2 regions of the Alteromonas sp. WD8-37 genome follow, and region 1 is predicted to be linked to the other one. Evidence: predicted binding sites of a transcription regulator. Region 1 holds the regulator's gene; the other holds the start of a gene.
The links. The regulator ArgR, encoded in region 1, controls arginine synthesis, uptake and breakdown. The targets are predictions, from matches to a motif close to ANTGAATANNTATTCANT.

Region 1 (12,722 bases):
CAGGGGTGAACTGCAGCTTAAATATTGACCGATTTGCGGCGTCAGGCCGGAAAAATGCGAGTAAGTCTGAAAAAAGCCGACTAAAAGTGCCAGCGCCAGAACTGTCCATATTATGGTCGACTTGCCAACTTTCATCATGATCTCAACGGTAAGATGTGTACAACACTTAGTTTTATTTATAGCCGCGATTTCACCAGTTAAGCTTATTTATTGCAACAGGTAATCTTACTAGTAAAAAGTAAGTTTATGAATTTTATGTGTTTTATATTAAAGATTCTGAATCAGGATAAACGCTGTTTATTCAAGCCAAAACACGAAAAAATAAGCCCCGCGCTGAATCAGAGCAGCAGAACGAATTTTAAGCAGGTCGGGTTGGATCAGCAGCGGCGGGTAAAAAAACAATAAAAAAAGCCGCATCTCATCCACTTATCACATCATTGCGATAAGACTGTCATAAAACTGCAACATAAATTTCTAACAATCTGCCGCGTAAATTTTCAGCACACCAAATGAAAACAGCTTTGAATTTGCATTTACCTTTTTATACGGGATAAGGGAAACACACAATGATCTCCAAATCTAAGATCAGTCGCGTCGCGATGGCCGTAGCGCTCTCCGTGGGCCTGGCGTCTACCGCGATGGCACAGGAAACCTCCTCTGCGATGCAGGGTACAATTACAACTCCAACGGGTTCTCCGGCTGCTGGTACTAAAGTAACAGTAATTCACGTACCTTCCGGTACCTCACGTGAAGTTACTGTAGGCGAAAACGGTAAATTCAACCTTCGGGGCTTACGCGTTGGCGGTCCATACCAAATCATCGTGGATTCTGATGAGTATCAGGACACCACCATCAACGATGTATTTGTTAACCTGGGCGACCCGTACGGTCTGAACCTGACCTTAGAAAACCCGTCAGACATCGAAGTCATTTCGGTTAGCGGCAGTGCCTTGTCTGCGGTTCACTTTGGTGCCACCGGCCCGCAAAGTATTTTTGATCTGGAGTCGCTGGAAAACGCACCAGCCATCAACCGTAGCATCACCGATATCGTTCGTGCTGACCCACGTGTATTTGTTGATGAAAGCTCAAACGATGCCATCAGCTGTGGTGGTTCAAGCCCGCGCTTCAACAGCCTGACGCTGGACGGTATTCGCATGAACGATGCGTTTGGTCTGAACAGCAACGGTTACCCCACTGAGCGTATGCCTTTTCCTTACGATGCTATCCAACAGGTAGCCGTGGAGCTGGCCCCGTTTGATGTTGAATACGGCGGTTTCACCGCGTGTAACATCAACGCGGTAACCAAATCAGGTACTAATGAAGTATTCGGTGGTGTGTTTTTCGATTACACCAACGATTCTATGCGTGGCGACTCCGCCGGTGGTGTTGAGCGTGATAATGGAAACTACAATGAGCGTCGTTATGGCTTCAATGTAGGTATGCCGCTGATTGAAGACAAACTGTTCTTGTTTGCCACCTATGAAAAACTGGAAGGTGCTGAGCTGTTTGACTACAACGGCCTGAACAACCGTATTTCTCAGGAAGATGCTGACGCTGCTGCTGAAATCGCCCAGCGCGTATACAACTATGATGTGGGCGGTCTGCCACCATCAGCACCTATCGAAGATGAAAAACTGCTGGTGAAGCTGGATTGGAACATCAATTCTGCCCACCGTGCGTCGTTGGTGTATAACTGGAACGAAGGCTTTAGCATTAGCCAGTCAGACGCTGACTCTGATGAGCTGCCGTTTAGCAACCACTTCTACAAGCGTGGCGCTGAATTGGAAACTGCAGTAGCTTCTGTATATTCTGACTGGACGCCGGACTTTGTTACAGAACTGCGTATCGGCCACACTAAGCTGGAAAACTTGCAGCAATCTATCGATGAAGCCTCGGGCTTTGCTGAAGTACAGATTGATACTGTAGATGGCGGTACCATTTACCTGGGCCCGGATGACTCTCGTCAGTCCAACGAAATGAACTACGATGTAACCACGCTGAAGCTGGCCGGTACCTATTATCTGGGTGACCACACTTTGACAGCCGGTTTTGAATACGAAAAAACAGACGTATTCAACTTGTTTATGCAGCACACTGTGGGTGAGTACCGTTTTGACAGCCTGGCAGATTTTGAAGCCGGCCGTCCTGACCGTATCTACTACAACAACTCAGCCGGTACTAACGATCCAAATGATGCCGCAGCATCGTTTGCATTCGATGTAACAACTTTCTATATTCAGGATGAGTTTTACGCCACTGACGACCTGAAAGTACTGGTTGGTTTACGTTATGATAGCTATGGCTCTGACGATCGTCCTCGCCTGAATGAAAACTTCCAGGAGCGTTATGGGTTTGCTAACACTGCCAACGTTGATGGCATCAGCCTGCTGCAACCACGTTTAGGCTTGACCTACACAGTTAACGAAGACTTAGAACTGCGTGGTGGTATTGGTCTGTACTCTGGCGGTAACCCGAATGTTTGGATCTCTAACGCCTACTCAAACGATGGTGTAACTAACATCGGTACCCGTGAAGACGATATCCCAGGTTGGGTAAGCGGTGAAACTTCACTGTTTGACGTACCATTGTCTGGTGCGGGTCAGCCTATCTACAATATCCCTCAGGCGTTGATTGATGAAGTTGCAAACACCAGCCTGACCGATGGTGATGGCCAAACCAATGCTACGGATCCAAACTTTGACATCCCGTCTGAGTGGAAATATGCCTTTGGTGCCACCTACCTGGCCCCGTTTGACTACATCGTTACCGCCGATGTGGTGTATACCGACCGTCAGGATTCTGCACTGGTACGCGACGCGGGTATTCGTTACAGCGGTGCGACCCGTTTTGACGGCCGTCCGATTTACGAGCAGGTTGATGCGGATCGTCGTGTAGGTTCTGACTTTATTCTGGGTAATGTAACCCAGGGTGACGGTGACTCCACAATCTTCTCACTGGGTGTGACTAAGGATTGGCAGAACGGCCTGCAGGGTACTTTATCTTATGCGTATGTTGACGCCCAAGATGCCAACCCAATGACCAGTGCCGTAGCCTTCTCTAACTATGTGAACTTTGCCACTACGGATCCAAACAATCCGCAGGCAGCCACGTCAGATTACGCAGTAGGTAACCGCTTTAACCTATCGTTGAGCTATACCCATGAGTTCTTCGATGGCTACAACACGCGCTTTAGCTTGTTTGCCACTGCCAATGAAGGTAAGCCGTTCTCGTACGTATATGGTAACGATGATGCCTTCCCGTGGGATACAGCGCGTTCTCGTCAATTGCTGTACGTTCCTGAGCTAAATGATCCAAATGTGGTCTTCGTAGACACTGTGGATCGCGATGGTAACGTGGTACAAACCGCCGCTGAAGCAGAAGCTGGCTTTAATGAGTGGGTTGATGCAAACGGCTTGGCACGTGGTCAGATTGTTGACCGTAACAGTGAAAACGCTGACTGGTGGGTTAAGGCAGACATTCGTGTGTCTCAGGAACTGCCAGGCTTCACCGATGAGCATCGCGCTCAGGCCTTCATCGTAGTGGAAAACTTCACCAACATGTTAAATGATGACTGGGGTGATTTCCGTCAAGGTTCATTCGTAGGTGACTCTGTAGTAGATGCAGACATCAATGAACAGGGTCAGTACGAATACAGTGAATTTGGTGCGCCTGAACAAAACCTGGTGCGTGCCCCTTCTCTGTGGGAAGTCCGTGTCGGTATCAGCTACAAGTTCTAAGCTGAGCTACAACACCAACTCTTAAGAGCCACCCTCCGGGGTGGCTTTTTTTTGCCCTGGTGCCGGCCACTGATCCCACCATAGTAAACTTGCCGGCGCGGTGGTCAGTATTAAACACACCCATGTTGAGCAAAAAGAGAGAATATATGAGCAAACGTATCCTGATGGTAATGACTTCCCACGACAAAATGGGTGACACCGGCAATAAAACCGGCATCTGGCTGGAAGAGTTTGCCTCTCCCTACTATGCCTTTGTCGATGCTGGCTACACGATTACGCTGGCTTCACCGCTGGGCGGGCAGGTGCCTATTGACCCTATGAGCTTAGAAGAAGATGCGCTGACTGACGACACCAAGCGTTTTTCCGAAGACAGCCATGCAGCGTCGGCCCTGGCTTCGACCATGGCATTGAAAAATGTCAGCGCGGATGAATTTGACGCAGTATTTTACCCGGGCGGCCACGGACCCCTGTGGGATTTGTCAGACAATATTGAATCGCAGACCCTGATTGAAAATATGCTACAAAATGATAAGCCGGTGGCAGCGGTATGTCATGCGCCGATTGTGCTGAAAAATGTAAAAGACACTAACGGCGAACCCTACATCAAAGGGCGTGATGTAACCGGCTTTACCAATTCTGAAGAAGAAGCGGTGGAGTTAACCAACGTGGTGCCCTATCTGGTAGAGGACGAGTTGAAAAGGCAGGGCGGTGATTTTTCCAAAAAAGGCGACTTTGAGCCGCATGTGGTGCAGTCGGGTAAGTTGATCACCGGCCAGAATCCGCCTTCATCCAAGCCGGCGGCCGATGCGCTTATCAAGGCGCTTCAATAAGTTAGCCAGAACTTACTCAGGTGGGCGCTGAGCTAGCTCAGCGCCTGTTCGTTACACATTATCAAATAAATCTTCGACGCGCTGACGCAGTTGTTCAATGCGGCTCACATCAGCCGGGGCGATAAAAATGGTATCATCGCCGGCGATGGTGCCCAGCACGCCATCTTTTGAGCTTAACGAGTCCAGCAGCCGTGCGATAAGCTGTGCCGCGCCCGGGCTGGTGCGAATGATTACCATGACGTTGTTGTGTACAATGTCCAGTACCAGTTGCTTAAGCGGGCTCTTAGCCGTGGGCATGCCTAATTCCGGCGGCAGGCAGTACACCATATCGCCCCGGGCGTTACGGGTACGTACCGCGCCGAATTTACTCAGCATCCGGGATATCTTGGACTGGCTGATATTGTCGTGACCCTGGGCTTTAAGGGCATCAACGATATCGCCCTGCGAGCCATAGCTTTCGGCTTTCAGAATGTCTTTAAACGCTTTGATTAGTTGTTCTTGTTTTTGGTTTGCCATAGCGCCTACTGTTGTTTGGTGTTGCGGTGAGAAAGGGCTATTATTGTGCCGCAGAGCTGGACTTTAAGCAATTTAATTGCATAATCATGCAACCAAATGAATACGACACGAACAGAATGCGGGTGTTTTCGTCTACGACGATTCGCTAATTGTGTTTTGTCCGGCGTTGCTTTAGGGTGACGCAGTCGTTAACAAACGTAAATTTCCATAGGAGAAATCAAATGAAAGTAGCCGTGTTAGGTGCTGCCGGTGGTATTGGTCAGGCGCTGTCGCTGTTGTTGAAAACACAACTGCCAGCGGGTTCGGATCTTGCGCTGTATGATGTAGCGCCAGTTGTTCCGGGGGTTGCCGTTGACCTTAGCCACATCCCCACCGCGGTGAAAGTGACCGGCCATGGTAAAGAAGACCTGGGCGAAGCGCTAAAAGGCGCTGACGTGGTGCTGATCCCTGCTGGCGTTCCGCGTAAGCCAGGTATGGATCGTTCTGATTTGTTCAACACCAATGCCGGCATCGTAAAAAGCCTGGTAGAAGGTGTGGCTGAGCATTGCCCAAGCGCTTGTTTAGGTATTATCACCAACCCGGTAAATACCACAGTGGCTATCGCAGCAGAAACCCTGAAAGCCAAAGGGGTTTACGATAAGAACAAACTGTTTGGTGTGACCACGCTGGACGTGATCCGCGCTGAGACCTTTGTGGCAGAGCTAAAAGACCTTGATCCTGCCAATGTGCATGTACCGGTAATCGGCGGCCACTCAGGCACCACCATTTTGCCCTTGTTGTCTCAGGTAGAAGGCGTGAGCTTCAGCGATGATGAAGTTGCCAGTCTGACCAAGCGTATTCAAAACGCCGGTACTGAAGTCGTAGAAGCCAAAGCCGGCGGCGGCTCGGCCACCCTGTCTATGGGCCAGGCGGCAGCACGTTTCTGCCTGTCTTTGGTTGCCGCAATGCAGGGCGAGAATGTGGTTGAGTACACCTATGTACAAACCGACGACAGCGACGATGCTGACTTTTTCGCGCACCCGGTACGTCTGGGGCCAAATGGTGTAGAAGAAATTCTGCCTTACGGCGAGCTGAGCGACTTTGAAGAAAGCGCTAAGCAGGACATGCTGGACGGCCTGCGCAACGACATCAAAATTGGCGTTGAGTTTGTTAACGGCTAAGTTTGATAGTGCATAAATTAAAAAACCGGGCCTGAAGCCCGGTTTTTTTGTTTTCGGCGTCTGTTAATTTTTTAACACAATGCGGTAATGCGCCTTGCCGTCGCGCAGTCTGTCCAGTGCCTCATTCACATCCTCAAAGGCAAAGGTTTCGGTAACCGGCTCGATATTATGCAATGCAGCAAATTTCAACATCTTTTTAATGGTCGCCGGGCTGCCCACCGGTGAGCCGGACACAGACCGCTGGCCCATAATCAGGCCAAACACATTGATATCCAGCGGCTCTAAGGTGGCGCCGACAAAGTGCAGCCGGCCTTTAGGGCTTAGTGTGGCAATGTACTTGTCCCAGTCCAGTTTGACATTGACTGTGGAGATAATCAGATCAAAACGGCCTTCTGCCTGTTCCAGCTCCTCGTCGCTGCGGCTGTTAAGCACATGGTGTGCACCCAGTTCTTTGGCTTCTTTTTGCTTATCTTCGCTGGAAGTGAACGCAGTTACCTCGCAGCCCCAGGCCCGCAAAAATTGCAGCGCGATATGGCCCAGCCCGCCAATGCCAATGACCGCGACCTTGGCCGTGGGCTCGATGGCAAACTGAGTGAGCGGGTTAAAGACGGTGATGCCGCCACAAAACAGCGGGCCAGCCACATCCGGGTTGATATCATCGGGCAGGGGGATGACGGCAGTGGCCTGCGCGCGCACCTTATCGGCAAAGCCGCCATGACGCCCGGCGATGGTCATCTGGGCATCGCTACACAAATTATGGTCGCCCTGCATACAGGTGTTACAGGTGGTGCAGTAGGATGAGTGCCAGCCCAGGCCGACCCGCTGACCGGGTTTTAAATCGGTAACCTGGTCGCCCACCTGGGTAATTTTGCCGCTGACCTCGTGGCCCGGCACAAACGGATACTCGGTCATGCCCCATTCGTTATCGAGCATGCTCAAATCGCTATGGCATAAGCCACAGGATTCCACCGCGATTTCAACTTCATACTGGCCCAGTTCACCCGGGTCGTATTCAAACGGCTCCAGTTTGCCGCCGGGCTCTTTGGCTGCGTATGCTTTAATCATATGTCACTCCTGATAATGGCAGAGAGTATTTTTACCCTGCAAAGCTCTGGCTGGTTCAGCGCGCATAAAAAAAGCCGGCGCACAGGCCGGCTTGATTTATCATGGTATAGCGGGTTACCCGGTGTTACGCATACCAATCGCGATACCGGCGATGGTCACCATCATGGCGCGTTCCAACGCGGTGTTTTGCGCATCATCGCCGGCTTTACGGACCCGATCGAGCAACTCAATTTGCAGATAATGCAGCGGCTGCAGATAACCGGCACGGATATTCATCGACTCTTTACCTTGCGGATCCTGATACATGATTTCAGGCTGGCCGGTCAGTTTTAGCAGCGACTCCACACTTTGCTTGAGCTCTTCACGCAGCGATTTACCAAAGTGGGCCAGCTCTTGCGGCACCAAACGCTCATCATAGGCTTCACTGATGCGCGGATCGGCTTTATGGAACACCATGTCCAGCATAGATAAGCGGGAGCGATAAAACGGCCAGTCATTGAACATTTCGCTGACTACCTTTTCATCCGACTCGGCTTTGACCTCATCGATGGCGCGCATCACCCCCAGCCAGGAAGGCAAAACTAACCGGGTTTGCGCCCAGGCAAAGATCCAAGGAATTGCGCGCAGGCTTTCAATGCCGCCTTGCGGTTTACGCTTGGACGGCCGGCTACCTAATGGCAGCTTACCCAGCTCTTGCTCTGGTGTGGCTACCCGGAAATAGGGCACAAAATCTTCATCCTGGCGCACGGTATAGCGGTAATTGTCCCGCCCTTTGGCCGCCATTTTAGTGATGAGCTCGCGCCATTCTGGTTTTGGCTCTGGCGGTGGGAACAACATGGCTTCGATAATGGCGCTGGCATAAATGCCTAAACTGCGTTTGGCCAGCCGTGGCATGCCAAATTTATAGCGAATGGTTTCGCCTTGTTCGGTCACCCGGAAGCCACCTTCCAGGGAGCCTGGCGGTTGTGAATAAATCGCCGAATGCGCCGGCAGACCGCCGCGACCGATGGTGCCACCCCGGCCATGGAACAGAGTCAGGCGCGTATTAAACTCTTCGGCCACTTTAACCAGCGCTTCCTGCGACTCGTACTGTGCCCACCCGGCAGCCAGAGCGCCGGCATCTTTGGCCGAATCAGAATAGCCGATCATCACATACTGCTGGCCTTTGATATAGCCACGATACCAGTCGATAGACAACAAGCGGCGCATCGCTTCGGGTGAGTTGTTCAAATCGTCCAGCGTTTCGAACAGCGGGGCCACGGGCATCGGCCAGCTGACACCGCTTTCCTGCAGCAACAACTGCACCGCCATTACATCCGACGGCTCACTGGCCATGGAAATAATGTAAATGCCAAAGCCGGAGCGTTTATGCTTGGCGATGACCCGACAGGTATCGAGCACTTCTTTCACTTCATCGGACGCATCCCACTGAGCGGGGAACAGTGGCCGCTTGGACGACAATTCGCGCAGCAAAAAGGCTTGCTTGTCGGCTTCATTCCACTGGCCATAATCGCCTAAGCCCAGATAACGGGTGATTTCGCTTAATACATTGGCATGGCGCTCAGAATCCTGGCGGATATCCAGACGCAACAGATGCACACCAAAACAGCGCACCCGGCGAATGGTATCCATCAGCAGGCCATCAGCGGTGACTTTCATACCGCGTTTGCACAAGGAGTCGTAGCACATCAGTAGCGGCTCAAGCAGCTCGCTGTTGTCGCTGATCCAGTTTTTCTGGCTGACTTCATTACCCGCCAGATAGTCTGAGATCCCATCGCGGGTGGCAGCCAGGCGGCTTACCAGCGGGCGTAACAGCGCGCGGTACGGTTCATTGGCATCGCCCACGACCGCACGCATTTCGTCACTGCAGTCGTACATCGACAATTCAACCTGCAAGCGATCAAAATCCTGCGCAAACAATTTGGCCGCGCGTTTACGCGCCAGGTACAGCACCTGTTCGGTGACCGTCGCGGTCACATTAGGGTTACCGTCGCGGTCGCCGCCCATCCAGGAGCTAAACTGAACGGGTGCGCTGTCCAGCGGCAGATTAACGCCATAATCTTTTTGCAGGCGCTCATCCAGCTCGCGTAAAAATTCAGGCACAGCTTCCCAGAGTGAGTTTTCAATCACTGAGAAGCCCCAACGCGCTTCATCCACCGGGGTGGGGCGCTCAGAGCGAATTTCTTCGGTGTGCCAGGCCTGGCTGATCAGATCCGCAATGCGGGTTTCGATGCGCACGCGGTCATGATCGCTCAAATTTTCCTGATGCACTGATTGCAGGCAGTTAGCCAGTTCTTTGTGCTTGTGAATCAGCGTGCGGCGGGTCACCTCAGTGGGGTGAGCGGTCAACACCAAATCAATGTTGAGCTTACTTACTGCTTTGTGCACATTGTCGGCGGTCAGTTCAGCCTTATCTAAATGCTCGAACAGGGCATCTATTGATGCGTCCACATTCATGGCACTGTTATATTCTTGTTCGGCAATATTGCCCAGATTCAAAAACTGAGCAAATGCCCGGCCGACGGTCAGCAAATCTGTATCCGAAAGTTTTTTGAAAGTTTCTTTCAGATTTTCACTACATGCGCTGTCGCCTTGGTAAGACGCCCGGCCATCTAAACGGATCTGTTCAATCCGTTCCAGCCATTCTTCGCCAAGCTCGGCCTGAATGGTTTCACCGAGCACTTTGCCCAGGTATCTCACGGTATCTTTTAGTTCTGAATCATAGTGTGATTGCATGGCATCCTCCTGCTTGCATGCTTGTCACCTTACTGCTAAGCGACACGCTTGTCTAACGCCTTAAGGTTATAAACGGCGATAAGTTAAACCGATCAAAAACCATAATCTATCCGCTAAGGCAAGTAAATAGAGGGTATGTTACACTGCACAGGGTCAAATTAATGGCGCTTAAATAAACCGCAGGGTTGCGCGCTATTTAAACAATATTTGTAATTTAGTTACAGGAGACATTGTGTCAGAAAAGTATTCAACAGTAGAAACGCAAGCCAGCTACGGTGTTGGCTTTCAAATGGGTGAACAACTGAAATCCAACCCGTTCGACGGGCTGGACATCAATGCGGTTATGGCAGGCTTAAGTGATGCCTTTACCGGCGAAACTGCCCAGGTAGACAATAATACCCTGCGCAATGCCTTTGGTGAGATTCATCAGCGCATGCAAGCGGCCAAAGCCGAGCAAAGCAAAGCGCTGATCGAAGAAGGCGAAAAGTTTCTGGCCGAAAACGCTCAGCGTGACGAAGTAACCGTCACCGAGTCTGGCCTGCAATACGAAGTGATCGAAACGGGCGACGGCCAGTCACCCAATGCTGATAGCACCGTGCGTGTGCATTACCACGGCACACTATTAAATGGCAAAACCTTTGACAGCTCGTATGAGCGTGGACAGCCTGCAGAATTCCCGGTAAATGGCGTCATCAAAGGCTGGACCGAAGCGCTGCAGCTGATGGCCGAAGGCACCAAGTGGAAGCTGTATGTACCGCACGAGCTGGCCTATGGCGAGCAAGGTGCCGGTGGCGCCATTGCCCCGTTCAGCACCCTAGTGTTTGAAGTTGAGCTGCTGGATGTTCTGTCCTAAGCCAATCACCATATAAGCACCCCACGGGGTGCTTTTTTATTGCCGGTTGTAAGCGATCAGTAGAGCACCGGTGGGCGATGTAGCTGCTCCGAGTTGTTAAAGCCGTCGTCATGATTACAATACCGCCATTACAAGCAAAAGGGTTTTACTATGATTATCAAGCCAAAAGTACGTGGCTTTATCTGCACCAATGCGCATCCGGTTGGCTGTGACGCTGCGGTGGCAGAGCAAATTAATTATATTCGCAACCAGGACGGTTTTGGCGAAGGGCCAAAAAATGTGCTGGTGATTGGATGTTCGACCGGCTACGGCCTGGCCTCACGGATCACGGCTGCTTTTGGCCATGGGGCCAAAACCCTGGGCGTGTGCTTTGAAAAAGCGCCTACCGAGCGTAAAACCGGCACCGCCGGCTGGTACAACACCGCGGCATTTCACAAGTATGCCGAAGAAGCAGGACTGTATGCTCATACGCTTAATGGGGATGCATTTTCGCTGGAGTTAAAAGATGAGGTGATTGGCCGTATCAAACAGGATATGGGCAAAATTGACCTGGTCATTTACAGTCTGGCCTCTCCACGGCGTACCGAGCCACACAGCGGTGTGACTTATAAATCGGTGTTAAAACCGGTGGGTGAATCCTACACCACCAAAACCTATGACACCGACAAAGACAAGGTGCATGAAGTGACGCTGGATGCGGCCACCGACGAAGAAATTCTTAACACCATCAAAGTCATGGGCGGTGAAGACTGGGAAATGTGGCTGGATGCGCTGGCCGAGGCTGGTGTGCTGGCCGAAGGCTGCAAAACCACCGCATACACCTACATTGGAAAAGAGCTAACCTGGCCTATCTACGGGCAGGCCACCATCGGTAAGGCCAAAGAAGATTTAGATCGGGCCGCCGCGGCGATTAATGGCAAGCATGCCGATCTGTTGGTGGATGCTCATGTCTCATCACTTAAAGCGCTGGTCACCCAGGCGAGTTCGGCAATCCCGGTCATGCCACTGTACATCTCACTGATGTATCAGGTGATGAAGGAAGAAGGTACACATGAAGGCTGCATCGAACAAATCAGTGGTTTGTTCAAGCAGTGTCTGTATGGCGACACGCCAACCTTGGATGAAGCCAACCGCTACCGCATGGATGGCATCGAAACCAATCCTGAGACCCAGGCCAAGATCAAACAGCTGTGGGATCAGACTACTCAGGAAAACTTCCATGAAATCAGTGATTATGCGGGATACCATCACGAATTTTTAAAATTGTTTGGCTTTGATATCGACGGCGTAGATTACGAGCAGGATGTGGATCCGCAGCGCGCCTGGTAAGCCAAGTTGACGACATCTTAAAAACGCCGTCTGTTCAGACGGCGTTTTTGTCTGCGCCGGAATAATGTATACTCTGTGCCCGCTGAATTTTGTGCTTTATTGCACAAAATTTAAGGTTTATCCCTGATTTGGATAGCGAAACACCGGTGGATAATGTTAAAATCCCGGAATTAAGTGGGGGTGTTCTATCACCACTTCATAGCCGAGATGCCAGTGTTTTGATTTTTCTACGCTATCAGCGCGGGACCGGCTCAACAAACAATAATTATCAAACACAAGAGCAAGAACGCGGGCATGACCATGCCGGCTGCGCAAGCCTGCCAACACGGCAGCATGCCAGCGGGAAAACACAGCCAGAGTTTTTTTGCATGCAGGCCATGGGCCAACATTGGCGGCCATGCAAAAGAGTTCTTCTATTAGAGTAGTGCGATTACATATGATTAAAATCAAGAAAGGTCTCGACCTCCCGATAAAGGGAGCGCCTGAGCAGACTATT
Region 2 (12,722 bases), on a different contig from region 1:
TTACGACGGCCATAGCCACATCACTCAGGCAGCATTGATACAATCCGGCCAGTATCAGCAGGACTCTTGTCTGGATGCCTATGTTGAGCATATTTTATCGTATGTCGAAGCGGCCAATTTCAGCCCGCTCAAGCTGGTGGTCAATGCTGGCAACGGCGCGGCAGGCAAAGCGCTGGATGCTATCGAATCCGGGCTGCAGGCGCGCAATATTCCGATTGAATTTGTTAAGGTGCATCACGAGCCGGATCCCAGTTTTCCTAACGGGATCCCCAACCCACTATTACCGGAAAATCGGGCAGATACCGCTGCTGCAGTGCGTGAGCACAAGGCAGACTTCGGCATTGCTTGGGATGGTGATTTCGACCGCTGCTTTTTGTTTGACGCCGACGGCGAATTCATCGAAGGCTATTACATTGTAGGTTTGCTGGCGCAAGCCTTTTTGGAAAAAGACCCGTCAGCCAGCATCATCTATGATCCGCGCTTGTACTGGAATACCGAGGCCATCGTGGCCGAGCTGGGTGGCACACCCATCAAAAGTAAAACTGGTCATGCTTTTATCAAAGAGCGGATGCGCAAGGAAGATGCGGTTTATGGCGGCGAGATGAGTGCTCATCATTATTTTCGCGATTTTGCCTACTGTGATACCGGTATGATCCCTTGGTTGCTGGTGGCTGAACTGGTGTGTGTGAAGAAAATGTCGCTGGCTGCCATGGTAGAACAGCGCATTCAGGCCTATCCGTCATCTGGTGAAATTAATAGTAAGCTCACCGATGCGGATGCAGCGCTAGAGCGGGTGCTGGCAAAATACAAGCCAGCGGCAGAAGTGGTGGACGAGACTGACGGGATTGGACTGGAGTTTGGCAGTTGGCGCTTTAATTTGCGTAAGTCCAACACTGAGCCGGTGATCCGGCTCAATGTTGAGTCCAAAGGCGACATTGCCCTGATGGAGCAAAAAACTGCAGAACTGCTTAGCCTGATCCGCCAGGAAGATGGTCAGCCTGTAGCTTAATTATTCATAAAAATCATCCAGGCGTGGCACAGCACCACTACGGTGGTCAGTGCCACGCGAAATGCCATATAACTCATGATCTGCGCCTTTGGCAGTGCCAGGGTAAACTTGTCATACAACAGCACGCCCAGGTACGACATGGACAGTATCCCCAGGGTGCGTACATCCGCACCTAAGATCAGGCATCCCCAACCAATAAGGGTCGGTAGCATAGCGATATACAGCTGATGACTGGTGGTCTGTTTGGTGATCGCATCATACCAGTGGATCCCGCCAAAAAATGACAGCAGCACGGCTGAATACAGAGTGAAATAATGCAGCGCGGCATAATCACCCAGCACACCAAAGATAGCCAGTAGTGGCAGGCCGACAAACGGCAGCAGGCCGGCAGCACCTAACAATACAGCCGGGTAGGGCATAGTGAGTCCTCGCGTTGATTTATCTTCATACAAGCCAGCTTAATACGCTGGCCCAAACAAAAATAGCGCCCAAAGGCGCTATTTTTTTCAACCATCCCAATTATTTATTGATTGGGGTGTATTTGCGCTTGCTGTAACCTTTGTACAACTGACGCGGACGACCGATCTTTTGTTTTTCATCGCTCATCATTTCGTGCCAGTGTGAAATCCAGCCTACTGTACGGGATAGGGCAAAGATACAGGTAAACATGTTGGTCGGAATACCAATCGCCTTCAGTACGATGCCTGAATAGAAATCAACATTCGGGAACAGTTTCTTCTCTGCAAAGTACTCGTCTTCCAGCGCGATACGCTCCAGCTCCATGGCAACATCCAGCAGTGGATCCTGCACATCCAGCTCTTTAAGTACTTCGTGGCAGCTTTCACGCATCACAGTGGCGCGTGGGTCGTAGTTTTTGTAAACCCGGTGACCGAAGCCCATCAGACGGAACGGGTCGTTCTTGTCTTTGGCACGTTCGATAAACTCAGGAATACGATCCACACTGCCAATCTCTTCCAGCATGTTCAAGCAGGCTTCGTTGGCACCACCGTGAGCCGGACCCCATAAAGAGGCAACACCGGCAGCGATACACGCGTACGGGTTGGCACCGGATGAACCTGCCAGGCGAACTGTTGAGGTAGACGCATTTTGTTCATGGTCAGCATGCAACGTAAAGATACGATCCATAGCACGCTCGACCGCCGGGCTGACTTCATAATCTTCCGCCGGCACTGAGAACATCATGTTCAAGAAGTTAGCTGCATAGCTCAAGTCATTGCGTGGATACACAAAAGGCTGACCCACGTTGTACTTGTAGCACATCGCTACCAGCGTCGGCATCTTAGCAATTAAGCGATGTGCACTGCGCATACGCTCTTCTGGATTGCCGACATCCAAATCGCTGTGATAGAACGATGACATCGCACCAACGGTGCCACACAGCATCGCCATCGGGTGGGCATCATTTCTGAAACCATGGAAGAACATGTTAATTTGTTCGTGCACCATCGTGTGACGGGTGATGGTTTTACGGAATGTTTCATATTCTTCTTTGTTCGGTGCTTCGCCGTTCAACAGCATGTAACACACTTCCAGGTAACTGGCGTCACGCGCCAGTTCCTCGATGGGGTAGCCGCGGTGTAACAATACACCATTGGCGCCATCGATGTAGGTGATCTCAGATTCGCAGGATCCGGTCGCCATAAAGCCGGGGTCAAAGGTAAAATACCCGTGAGCGCCCAACGAACGTACATCAATTACATCTTGTCCTTCAGTACCGGACCAAATAGGAAGTTCTATTTCCTTGTCGCCCGCTTTTAAAATGGCTTTCTGATCTGCCATACATTGCTCTCCTCAGAATGGTTCTGTTTTCAGCAAATTCGTCAAAATAATGGCGCTTTGCTGGGAAAAGTGGCGTATTTGTACTTTATTATGCATCCCGAAGTCAATTTAAATGCATATTTGTACAATATATATTCTAGATTGTCGCAAATTATCACCCACGCTGTTGCTTTTTTGCACCAATTGTGTGGGTTAAAAAATCTTCACGCGCTAAGCCCAGGCCTAAATATGTTTAATGCCACGATAAAAATCATAATGTTAGCGAATAGTTAGCTCACCCGATGCGCCATGATGAAGGGAGTTACCGCACTTACGGGGTGGCTGTCGGCAACCGATCACACTTTGTCTGCGTAGTGATTGCCGTCAGAGGCTGCTAAACTGCCCCTGTTTATACATTTAAGGATAGCCTTTCTGATCAAGTATTCAGCTAATACCGCTGACCTGCCGGCTTAATGTACGACCATGGTGGCAGACGTCTACAAAAAATTGTAATTATACAATGTGCTAGATATACTCGGGCGTGCTTAATTTCAGACACATCTAGGTGCTGTTTAAAGCAACCTTAAGTTCACAAATTGTTAATAGCTCAACGGATGAGAACGTTAACATTAATAAACGGAATTGCTCAGTCAGGACATAAAAACAACGAGTAATTCATTGTCCCTACGGATAAAACAGGCATAAATTGTGAAAAAGCAAAGACCAGTTAATTTAGAGCTCAATACCATTAAATTTCCGCCTTCTGCTATTTCGTCAATTCTTCACCGCATCACCGGCGTCGCAATGTTTTTTGCGCTGCTGTTTGTTATTTGGGCGTGGGCTGTATCAGTGTCCTCGCCTGAAGGCTTCGAACAAGTCCAGGGCCTTATGGCTGGCGTCTTGGGTAAAGTAATTGCGATTGGCACCTTATCAGCACTGACCTACCACATCTTAGGTGGTGTGCGTCACATGGTGCAGGATAAGGGCTACTGGGAAGAACTTGAATCAGGCAATCTGAGTGCAAAAATCATCATCGCACTATGGATTATCCTGACCATCGTATTGGGAGTAGTACTATGGTAACGAATCAGGCAAGCGTCAAACGTAATGGCATTCAGGATTATGTTTCATTACGTACCACCGCAGTAATCATTTTCGCTTTCACGCTGGTAATGGCGTGGTTTTTTATCACAACAGACAATCTTACCTTTGATGTGTGGCAAGGCTTTTTCTCCAGCCTGACCATGAAGGTGTTTACCCTGGCAACGCTGGTATCCATCATGATTCATACCCGCATCGGGTTATGGCAGGTACTGACTGACTACATCAAGTCAACCTCAGTGCGCGCAACACTTCAGTGGGTTCTAAACCTGATTGCGTTTGCCTACGTGCTTGTTGGTCTGTTTGTTCTGTGGGGTGTGTAATATGAGTTTACCAGTACATGAGTTTGATACCGTTGTGATTGGTGCCGGTGGCGCCGGAATGCGCGCTGCTCTGCAAATTTCACAATCTGGCAAATCCTGCGCACTTTTATCAAAAGTGTTTCCAACCCGTTCACATACTGTGTCTGCCCAGGGTGGTATCACAGTAGCGTTGGGCAATTCCCACGAAGATAACTGGGAATGGCACATGTATGACACTGTAAAAGGGTCTGACTACATTGGCGACCAGGATGCCATTGAATACATGTGTGAAACCGGCCCGAAAGCCATTCTTGAAATGGAAAACATGGGGCTGCCCTTCAGCCGTTTCGAAAACGGTAAAGTGTACCAGCGCCCATTTGGCGGCCAGTCAAAGAACTTTGGCGGCGAGCAGGCCGCTCGGACCGCTGCAGCCGCTGACCGTACTGGTCACGCCTTGCTGCACTTGCTGTATCAGCAAAATGTAAAAAACAAAACCAAAGTATTCAGTGAATGGTACGCGCTGGACCTGGTGAAAAACCAGGATGGCGATGTAGTTGGCTGTACCGCCATTGATATCGAAACTGGTCAGGTAGTCTATTTTAAATCTCGTGCTGTGGTTCTGGCGACCGGTGGTGCAGGGCGTATCTTTGCCTCAACCACCAACGCGCACATCAATACGGGTGACGGTATTGGTATGGCATTGCGCGCCGGTGTCTCTGCACAGGATATGGAAATGTGGCAGTTCCACCCCACCGGGATTGCCGGTGCTGGTACGCTGGTAACCGAAGGGTGCCGGGGTGAAGGTGGTTATCTGCTTAATAAAGACGGTGAGCGCTTCATGGAGCGTTATGCACCAAATGCTAAAGATTTGGCTGGCCGTGATGTTGTGGCCCGTTCGATGATGACTGAGATCCGCGAAGGCCGTGGTTGTGAAGGCCCGTGGGGCACACACATCAAACTGAAGCTGGATCACTTAGGTAAAGATGTATTGGAATCTCGCTTGCCGGGTATTCTGGAATTATCACGTACTTTTGCCCACGTCGATCCGGTAAAAGAACCAATTCCGGTTATCCCTACCTGTCACTATATGATGGGGGGTATCCCAACTAACGTACATGGCCAGGCCCTGCGTGTGGATGAAAACGGCAACGATCAGGTGGTTAATGGCTTGTTCGCTTGTGGTGAAATTGCCTGCGTATCGGTTCACGGTGCTAACCGCTTAGGCGGTAACTCACTGCTTGATTTGGTAGTATTTGGCCGCGCAACCGGTTTACACCTGGGTGAAAAGCTTAATGAAATGAGTGCTACCCGCAATGCCAGTGAGTCTGACCTTGAAGCTGCCATGAGCCGTTTCAACCGTTGGGAGAACTCAGAAAAAGGCAAAGGTGAAGATCCGGTTCAAATCAAAAAAGACATGCAGAAATGTATGCAGCTTAACTTCTCGGTATTCCGTGAAGGGGATGCAATGGCCGATGGCCTGAAAGAGTTGCGCGAAATTCGCGAACGTTTGCAGCATGCCCGTTTGGATGATAAGAGTTCAGATTTCAATACCCAGCGTATTGAGTGTCTGGAGCTGGACAATCTGATGGAAACCGCTTACAGCACAGCCGTAGCGGCGAACTTCCGTACTGAAAGCCGTGGTGCCCATAGCCGCTTCGACCATCCGGATCGGGATGATGAAAACTGGCTGTGCCACACCGTCTTCCGTCCGGAAGATGATTCAATGGTGAAGCGCCAGGTGAATATGTCACCTAAGCTGCGGGAAGCCTTCCCGCCCAAAGCGCGTTCTTACTAAAAAAGGTTATCAGTCATGAAGCTAGATATTTCTATTTATCGCTACAACCCGGAAGAAGACAAAGCACCGCGCATGCAAGACTACCAACTGGAGGTTGATGACGGTGTGGATCTGATGGTATTGGATGTGCTGCTTAAGCTAAAAGAGCAGGATCCTACTTTGTCTTTGCGTCGCTCCTGCCGTGAAGGTGTATGCGGCTCGGATGGTATGAACATGAACGGCAAAAACGGCCTGGCATGTATTACCCCTATCTCGGCACTGGGCAAGGGCAAGATTGTGATTCGCCCGCTGCCAGGCTTGCCAGTGGTACGTGATCTGGTGGTTGATTTAACCCAGTTCTATACCCAGTACGAAAAAGTGAAGCCGTTTTTGATTAACGATGCTAAGCAGCCGCCGGCGCGAGAGCATCTGCAGTCACCAGAAGAACGTGCTAAGCTGGATGGTCTGTACGAGTGTATATTATGTGCATGTTGTTCAACCTCTTGCCCCTCGTTCTGGTGGAATCCGGATAAATTTATTGGTCCGGCAGGCTTGTTACATGCGTATCGATTCCTGGCCGACAGCCGTGACACCGCCACGGAAGAACGGCTAAACGACCTGGATGACGCATTTAGCGTATTTCGTTGCCATAACATCATGAATTGTGTCAGCGTATGTCCTAAAGGATTAAACCCGACAAAAGCCATCGGTAAAATCAAATCGATGCTATTGCAACGGGCTGTTTAGTTAAAATTCTGTAAATAAAAAATTTACAGAGTGTGAACCCCTAAATGGCCATCCCTTCGCGGATGGCTATTTTTTTATATACGTGGCCTAAATGGTTGGTTCTGTTGTAAATAACAGTCATAATAAGCGCCTCGTGTTATTTCAGTTTTTACAAAACGTAGCAAGGCACAAAAATGCAAGAAAGCGTGATGAAAGCATGGTGGGATTCGTCGCACATGGCTGGCGCCAATGCCGCCTATGTCGAAGAGTTGTACGAAATGTACCTCGAAGATCCGCAGAGTGTTTCAGATTCCTGGCGACAAGTCTTCGATAACCTGCCTAAAGTAGAAGGGGCAGAACTAGAAAAAAACCATTCTGCCATTCGTGACCAGTTCAAAAAACTGGCCGCATTAGGACCCACCGCGAGAATGGCCACGCCTTCTCAGGACAATGCCAGCGCCGCCGACGGCCGTCAGGTCAAGGTGCTTCAGCTTATCAATGCGTACCGTTTTCGCGGTCATCAGCACGCTAATCTGGACCCGTTAGGCCTGTGGCAACAACCTCGGGTGCGGGATTTAGAATTATCTCACCACAATCTTTCCGAGTCTGATTTCGACAGCATCTTCAATACTGGATCGTATGCCTATAACGGCGAATCGATGTCACTGGGCGATCTGTTCAAATCGCTGAATCGGACCTATTGTGGCTCGGTAGGTGCAGAATATATGCACATTACTGATACCGAACAAAAGCGCTGGATTCAACAAAAAATAGAATCTGTGCAGGCCAAGCCGGAAATCAGCAAAGACCAGAAGTTATCCATTTTGAAAGGTCTGGTGGCTGCTGATGGAATGGAAAAATACCTGTCTTCAAAATTCCCGGGCGCCAAACGCTTCTCGCTGGAAGGCGGCGATTCACTGATTCCGATGCTTAAAGGCCTGATCAGCGAAGCCGGTACTGCCGGGGCCAAAGAAGTCGTCGTGGGCATGGCTCACCGTGGCCGCCTGAATGTACTGGTTAATGTACTGGGCAAAAACCCGTCGGTACTGTTTGATGAGTTTGCCGGTAAACATGATGAAAGCTTAGGCTCGGGTGATGTGAAGTACCACGCTGGCTATTCATCTGACTTTGCTACGCCAGGCGGTAATGTGCACCTGGCACTGGCGTTTAACCCGTCACACCTGGAAATTGTAAATCCAGTGGTGATGGGCTCTGTACGTGCCCGCTTAGTGCGCCGTAACAACGATACCAGCGCGGTGTTGCCTATCACCATTCACGGTGACTCAGCCATTGCCGGTCAGGGTGTGGTGCAAGAAACCTTTAATATGTCTGAAACCCGCGGCTTTGCAGTGGGTGGCACAGTCCGCATCGTGATTAATAACCAGGTGGGCTTTACAACCTCCAAGTTGGAAGATACCCGCTCCACGCAATACTGTACTGACATTGCTAAAATGGTGCAGGCGCCGATTTTTCACGTGAATGCTGATGATCCAGAAGCCGTGGCTTTTGTCACCAAGCTGGCGCTGGAATATCGCAACAAGTTCAAAAAAGATGTGGTGATTGACCTGGTGTGCTATCGCCGCCACGGCCACAACGAGGCCGATGAGCCGAATGCCACCCAGCCGCTGATGTATCAGAAAATCAAAAAGCATCCGGTACCCCGCGTATTGTACGCTGATCAGCTGATCGCCGAAGGCATCATTGAGCAGCGTGACGCGGATAAGATGCTAGAAGATTATCGCGCCGCGTTAGACCACGGTGCCTGTGTAGTAGATGAATGGCGGCCGATGACCGAGCACTCGGTGGACTGGTCACCGTTTTTAGGCCACGACTGGGATGTGGACTATGATGGCAGCATCACGGTAGAAAAACTTAAAGAGCTGGGCGAGAAAATTACCAGCTTTCCGGAAGATGTGAAACTGCATTCACGGGTCAATAAGCTGTATCAGGATCGTAAGGCGATGGTGGCCGGCGAGAAAAAACTCGACTGGGGAATGGCTGAAAACTTAGCCTATGCCAGCCTGGTGGATCACGGTAGCAGCATTCGTTTTACCGGCCAGGATTCGGGCCGTGGTACCTTCTTCCACCGTCATGCGGTACTCCACAACCAAACCGATGGCTCCACTTATATGCCACTCCAGCATATCCGTGAGGGTCAGGGCGAAATCGAAATATACGATTCTGTGTTGTCAGAAGAAGCGGTAATGGCATTTGAATACGGCTTTGCCACAGCAGAGCCGAGCTGTCTGACCATTTGGGAAGCACAATTTGGTGACTTTGCCAATGGCGCGCAGGTGGTGTTTGACCAGTTCTTAAGTTCTGGTGAAGCCAAATGGGGCCGTTTATGTGGTCTGACAGTCTTGCTGCCACATGGTTATGAAGGGCAGGGTCCGGAGCATAGTTCTGCACGTTTGGAACGCTTCTTACAATTGTGCGCCGACCACAACTGGCAGGTGTGTATCCCCTCGACACCGGCACAGGTATTTAATATGCTGCGTCGTCAAATGCTGCGCCCCATGCGTAAGCCGTTGATTGTCATGTCGCCTAAGTCGCTGCTACGGCATGCGCAGGCCACCTCTAGCTGGGAAGAACTGGCCGAAGGGGTGTTCCACAATGTGATTGGTGAAGTGGATGATCTGGACCCGTCAGAGGTCAAGCGCGTGGTCATGTGCTCGGGCAAGGTTTACTACGATTTGGTCGATCAGCGCCGCAAAAATGAGCAAACAGACGTTGCCATCATCCGATTGGAGCAGCTTTATCCATTCCCGTCTGAGGAATGTGCTAAAGTCGTGGCCCAGTACAGTCACGTCAAAGATTGGGTTTGGTGTCAGGAAGAGCCACAGAATCAGGGTGCCTGGTATAACAGCCAGCATCATTTCTGGGCAACCATTCCAGAAGGCGCCAAGCTGTCATATGCAGGCCGTGAAGCATCGGCTTCACCTGCCGTAGGTTATGTATCAGTCCACAATCAGCAGCAAAAAGCCCTGGTTGAAGACGCACTCACGATTAAATAAGGAACAATGATGACAATTGAGATTAAAGTTCCGGTCCTACCAGAGTCAGTTGCCGATGCCACCATTGCAACCTGGCACGTCAAGGCCGGTGACTCGGTAAAACGCGATCAGAACCTGGTTGATATTGAAACCGATAAGGTAGTGCTGGAAGTTGTAGCACCTGCCGACGGTGTTATCAGTGAAATCATTAATGACGAAGGCGAAACCGTGTTAGGCGAACAGGTTATTGCTAACCTGGACGAAAACGGTAAAGCTGACAGCAAAGCCAAGGCTGATGAAAGCGACAAAAAGTCATCTCAAGATAGCCAGAAAGACGAAAAGTCCAGCGAAAAAGCTGAAGCTAAAACTGCGGACAAAGGCGGTAAAACAACCGACGTAAAAGTACCGGTGCTGCCTGAGTCTGTGGCCGACGCCACTATCGCCACCTGGCATGTGTCCGTGGGTGAGCAAGTTAGTCGTGACCAGAACCTGGTTGACATCGAAACCGACAAAGTGGTGCTGGAAGTGGTTGCCCCTGCGGATGGTTCCGTGGCGGAAATCCTGGCTGAAGAAGGCGCCAATGTGTCAGCCGAAGAAGTGATTGCCAAGTTTGTTGAAGGTGGCACTGCCCAGGTGGCCAAAGATTCTACCGATGAAGGTGTTGAATCTGATACTGACAGCGACAGTGACGCACTTAGCCCGTCGGTACGTCGTTTACTGGCGGAAAAAGGTATCGATGCTGCCAAGGTCAAAGGCACCGGTAAAAATGGCCGGATCACTAAAGAAGATGTGGAAAAGCATCTGAAATCTGATCAGGGTCAAAGCAAATCTGCATCGGCATCAAAATCGCAACAGCAGGAGCAGCCAGCTGAACTGCCTACTGGCGAGCGTACTGAAAAACGCGTACCTATGACGCGTCTGCGTAAGACTATCGCGAACCGTCTGCTGGAAGCCAAAAACTCCACCGCCATGCTGACTACGTTCAACGAAGTCAACATGAAGCCAATCATGGACCTGCGCAAGCAGTATCAGGACAGCTTTGAAAAGCGTCACGGTATTCGCCTGGGCTTTATGTCTTTCTATGTGAAAGCGGTAACTGAAGCCTTGAAGCGCTTCCCTGAAGTGAATGCGTCGTTAGATGGCGATGATATTTGCTATCATAACTACTTTGATATCTCTATTGCGGTATCAACACCACGCGGCCTGGTAACACCGGTATTAAAAGATACCGACACGCTGGGTATGGCTGGGGTAGAAAAAGGCATCAAGGACCTGGCAATCAAAGGCCGTGATGGCAAACTGACCATGGCAGAGTTGCAGGGCGGTAACTTCACCATTACCAATGGCGGGGTATTTGGTTCATTGCTATCCACGCCAATCATCAATCCGCCGCAAAGTGCGATCCTGGGTATGCATAAAATTCAGGAGCGTCCAATGGCGGTCAATGGTAAAGTAGAGATCTTACCAATGATGTATCTGGCGCTGTCTTATGACCACCGTATTATCGATGGTAAAGAATCGGTCGGCTTCCTGGTCACAGTAAAAGAAATGCTGGAAGATCCAACACGTCTGCTGTTGGATGTCTAAGACTTTTGTCGCACTGAATTGTGTGTAACGGCACCCTGAAGGTATCCTTGGGGTGTCATAAGCACATTGTCGGCTGGCCTGCGGGCTGGTCGGTCAAGTTAATCAAGTCGCTCTAAGCGGCTTTTGTCTTACTAATAATCGGAAAGAAACACCATGAATTTGCATGAATACCAAGGTAAGCAGCTATTCAAAGAATATGGCTTGCCTGTTTCTGAAGGATTCGCATCAGACACACCAGAAGGTGCTGTTGAAGCGGCTGACCGCATTGGCGGTGAAGAATGGGTTGTAAAATGTCAGGTCCACGCAGGTGGTCGCGGTAAAGCGGGCGGCGTGAAGCTGTTCAAAAACAAAGATGACATCCGCGCCTTTGCTGAGAAATGGCTGGGCAATAATCTGGTGACTTTTCAGACAGATGAAAATGGTCAGCCAGTAAGCAAAATCCTGGTTGAGTCGTGCACTGACATCGCCAACGAACTGTACTTAGGTGCTGTCGTTGACCGTGGCACACAACGTGTTGTGTTCATGGCCTCCACCGAAGGCGGTGTTGAGATTGAAACTGTTGCCGAAGAAACACCAGAAAAAATCCTAAAAGCTGAAATCGACCCAATCGTTGGTCCGCAGCCGTATCAGGCACGCGAAATGGCGTTCAAACTGGGCCTGGAAGGCGACCAAATTAAGCAATTTGTTAAGATCTTCATGGGTCTGGCGAAAATGTTTGAAGAACTGGACGTGGCGCTGATTGAAATCAACCCTCTGGTTATCAAAACTGACGGCAATCTGCACTGTCTGGATGCCAAAGTTGGTATCGATGGCAACGCGCTGTATCGCCAGCCTAAAGTAAAAGCTATGCACGATCCTTCGCAAGAAGATTCGCGCGAAGCTCACGCTGCGCAGTTTGAACTGAACTATGTGGCTCTGGATGGCAATGTTGGCTGTATGGTTAACGGCGCTGGCCTGGCCATGGGTACCATGGATATTGTTAATCTGCACGGCGGCAAGCCAGCCAACTTCCTGGATGTTGGTGGCGGTGCGACCAAAGAGCGTGTTGCTGAAGCATTCAAAATTATCTTGTCTGATGACAACGTAAAAGCCGTTCTGGTTAACATCTTCGGCGGTATCGTCCGTTGTGACATGATTGCAGAAGGTATCATCGGCGCAGTAAAAGAAGTAGGCGTAAATGTCCCTGTGGTAGTACGTCTGGAAGGTACAAATGCCGATAAGGGTCGTCAGGTTCTGGCTGACTCTGGCCTTGATATCATTGCTGCAAGCAGCCTGACTGACGCAGCTCAGCAAGTTGTTAAAGCGGCGGAGGGCAAATAATGTCAGTTTTAATCAATAAAGACACTAAAGTAATTTGCCAGGGTTTCACTGGCGGTCAGGGTACCTTTCACTCTGAACAAGCCATTGCCTATGGTACGCAGATGGTTGGCGGTGTAACGCCAGGCAAAGGC

Region 2: a site for ArgR is predicted at 2,921-2,938, ahead of ACTUJZ_RS02480 (citrate synthase). Genes of this name have one in related genera too.

Annotation. Positions count from the first base shown of each region.
Region 1 covers NZ_JBUZOV010000007.1:37,072-49,793, forward strand. The annotation lists gene ACTUJZ_RS13795 (type 2 periplasmic-binding domain-containing protein) at 1-138, opposite strand, end outside; gene ACTUJZ_RS13800 (TonB-dependent receptor) at 567-3,737, shown strand; gene ACTUJZ_RS13805 (type 1 glutamine amidotransferase domain-containing protein) at 3,884-4,567, shown strand; gene argR (transcriptional regulator ArgR) at 4,619-5,083, opposite strand; gene mdh (malate dehydrogenase) at 5,305-6,243, shown strand; gene ahr (NADPH-dependent aldehyde reductase Ahr) at 6,307-7,308, opposite strand; gene ppc (phosphoenolpyruvate carboxylase) at 7,423-10,044, opposite strand; gene ACTUJZ_RS13830 (FKBP-type peptidyl-prolyl cis-trans isomerase) at 10,277-10,897, shown strand; gene fabV (enoyl-ACP reductase FabV) at 11,048-12,226, shown strand; gene ACTUJZ_RS13840 (hypothetical protein) at 12,383-12,625, opposite strand; gene ACTUJZ_RS13845 (Na(+)-translocating NADH-quinone reductase subunit A) at 12,663-12,722, shown strand, end outside.
Region 2 covers NZ_JBUZOV010000001.1:529,818-542,539, forward strand. The annotation lists gene ACTUJZ_RS02470 (phosphohexomutase domain-containing protein) at 1-1,009, shown strand, start outside; gene ACTUJZ_RS02475 (DUF3429 domain-containing protein) at 1,006-1,428, opposite strand; gene ACTUJZ_RS02480 (citrate synthase) at 1,529-2,809, opposite strand; gene sdhC (succinate dehydrogenase, cytochrome b556 subunit) at 3,497-3,871, shown strand; gene sdhD (succinate dehydrogenase, hydrophobic membrane anchor protein) at 3,865-4,212, shown strand; gene sdhA (succinate dehydrogenase flavoprotein subunit) at 4,214-5,986, shown strand; gene ACTUJZ_RS02500 (succinate dehydrogenase iron-sulfur subunit) at 6,002-6,712, shown strand; gene ACTUJZ_RS02505 (2-oxoglutarate dehydrogenase E1 component) at 6,886-9,705, shown strand; gene odhB (2-oxoglutarate dehydrogenase complex dihydrolipoyllysine-residue succinyltransferase) at 9,715-11,271, shown strand; gene sucC (ADP-forming succinate--CoA ligase subunit beta) at 11,425-12,591, shown strand; gene sucD (succinate--CoA ligase subunit alpha) at 12,591-12,722, shown strand, end outside.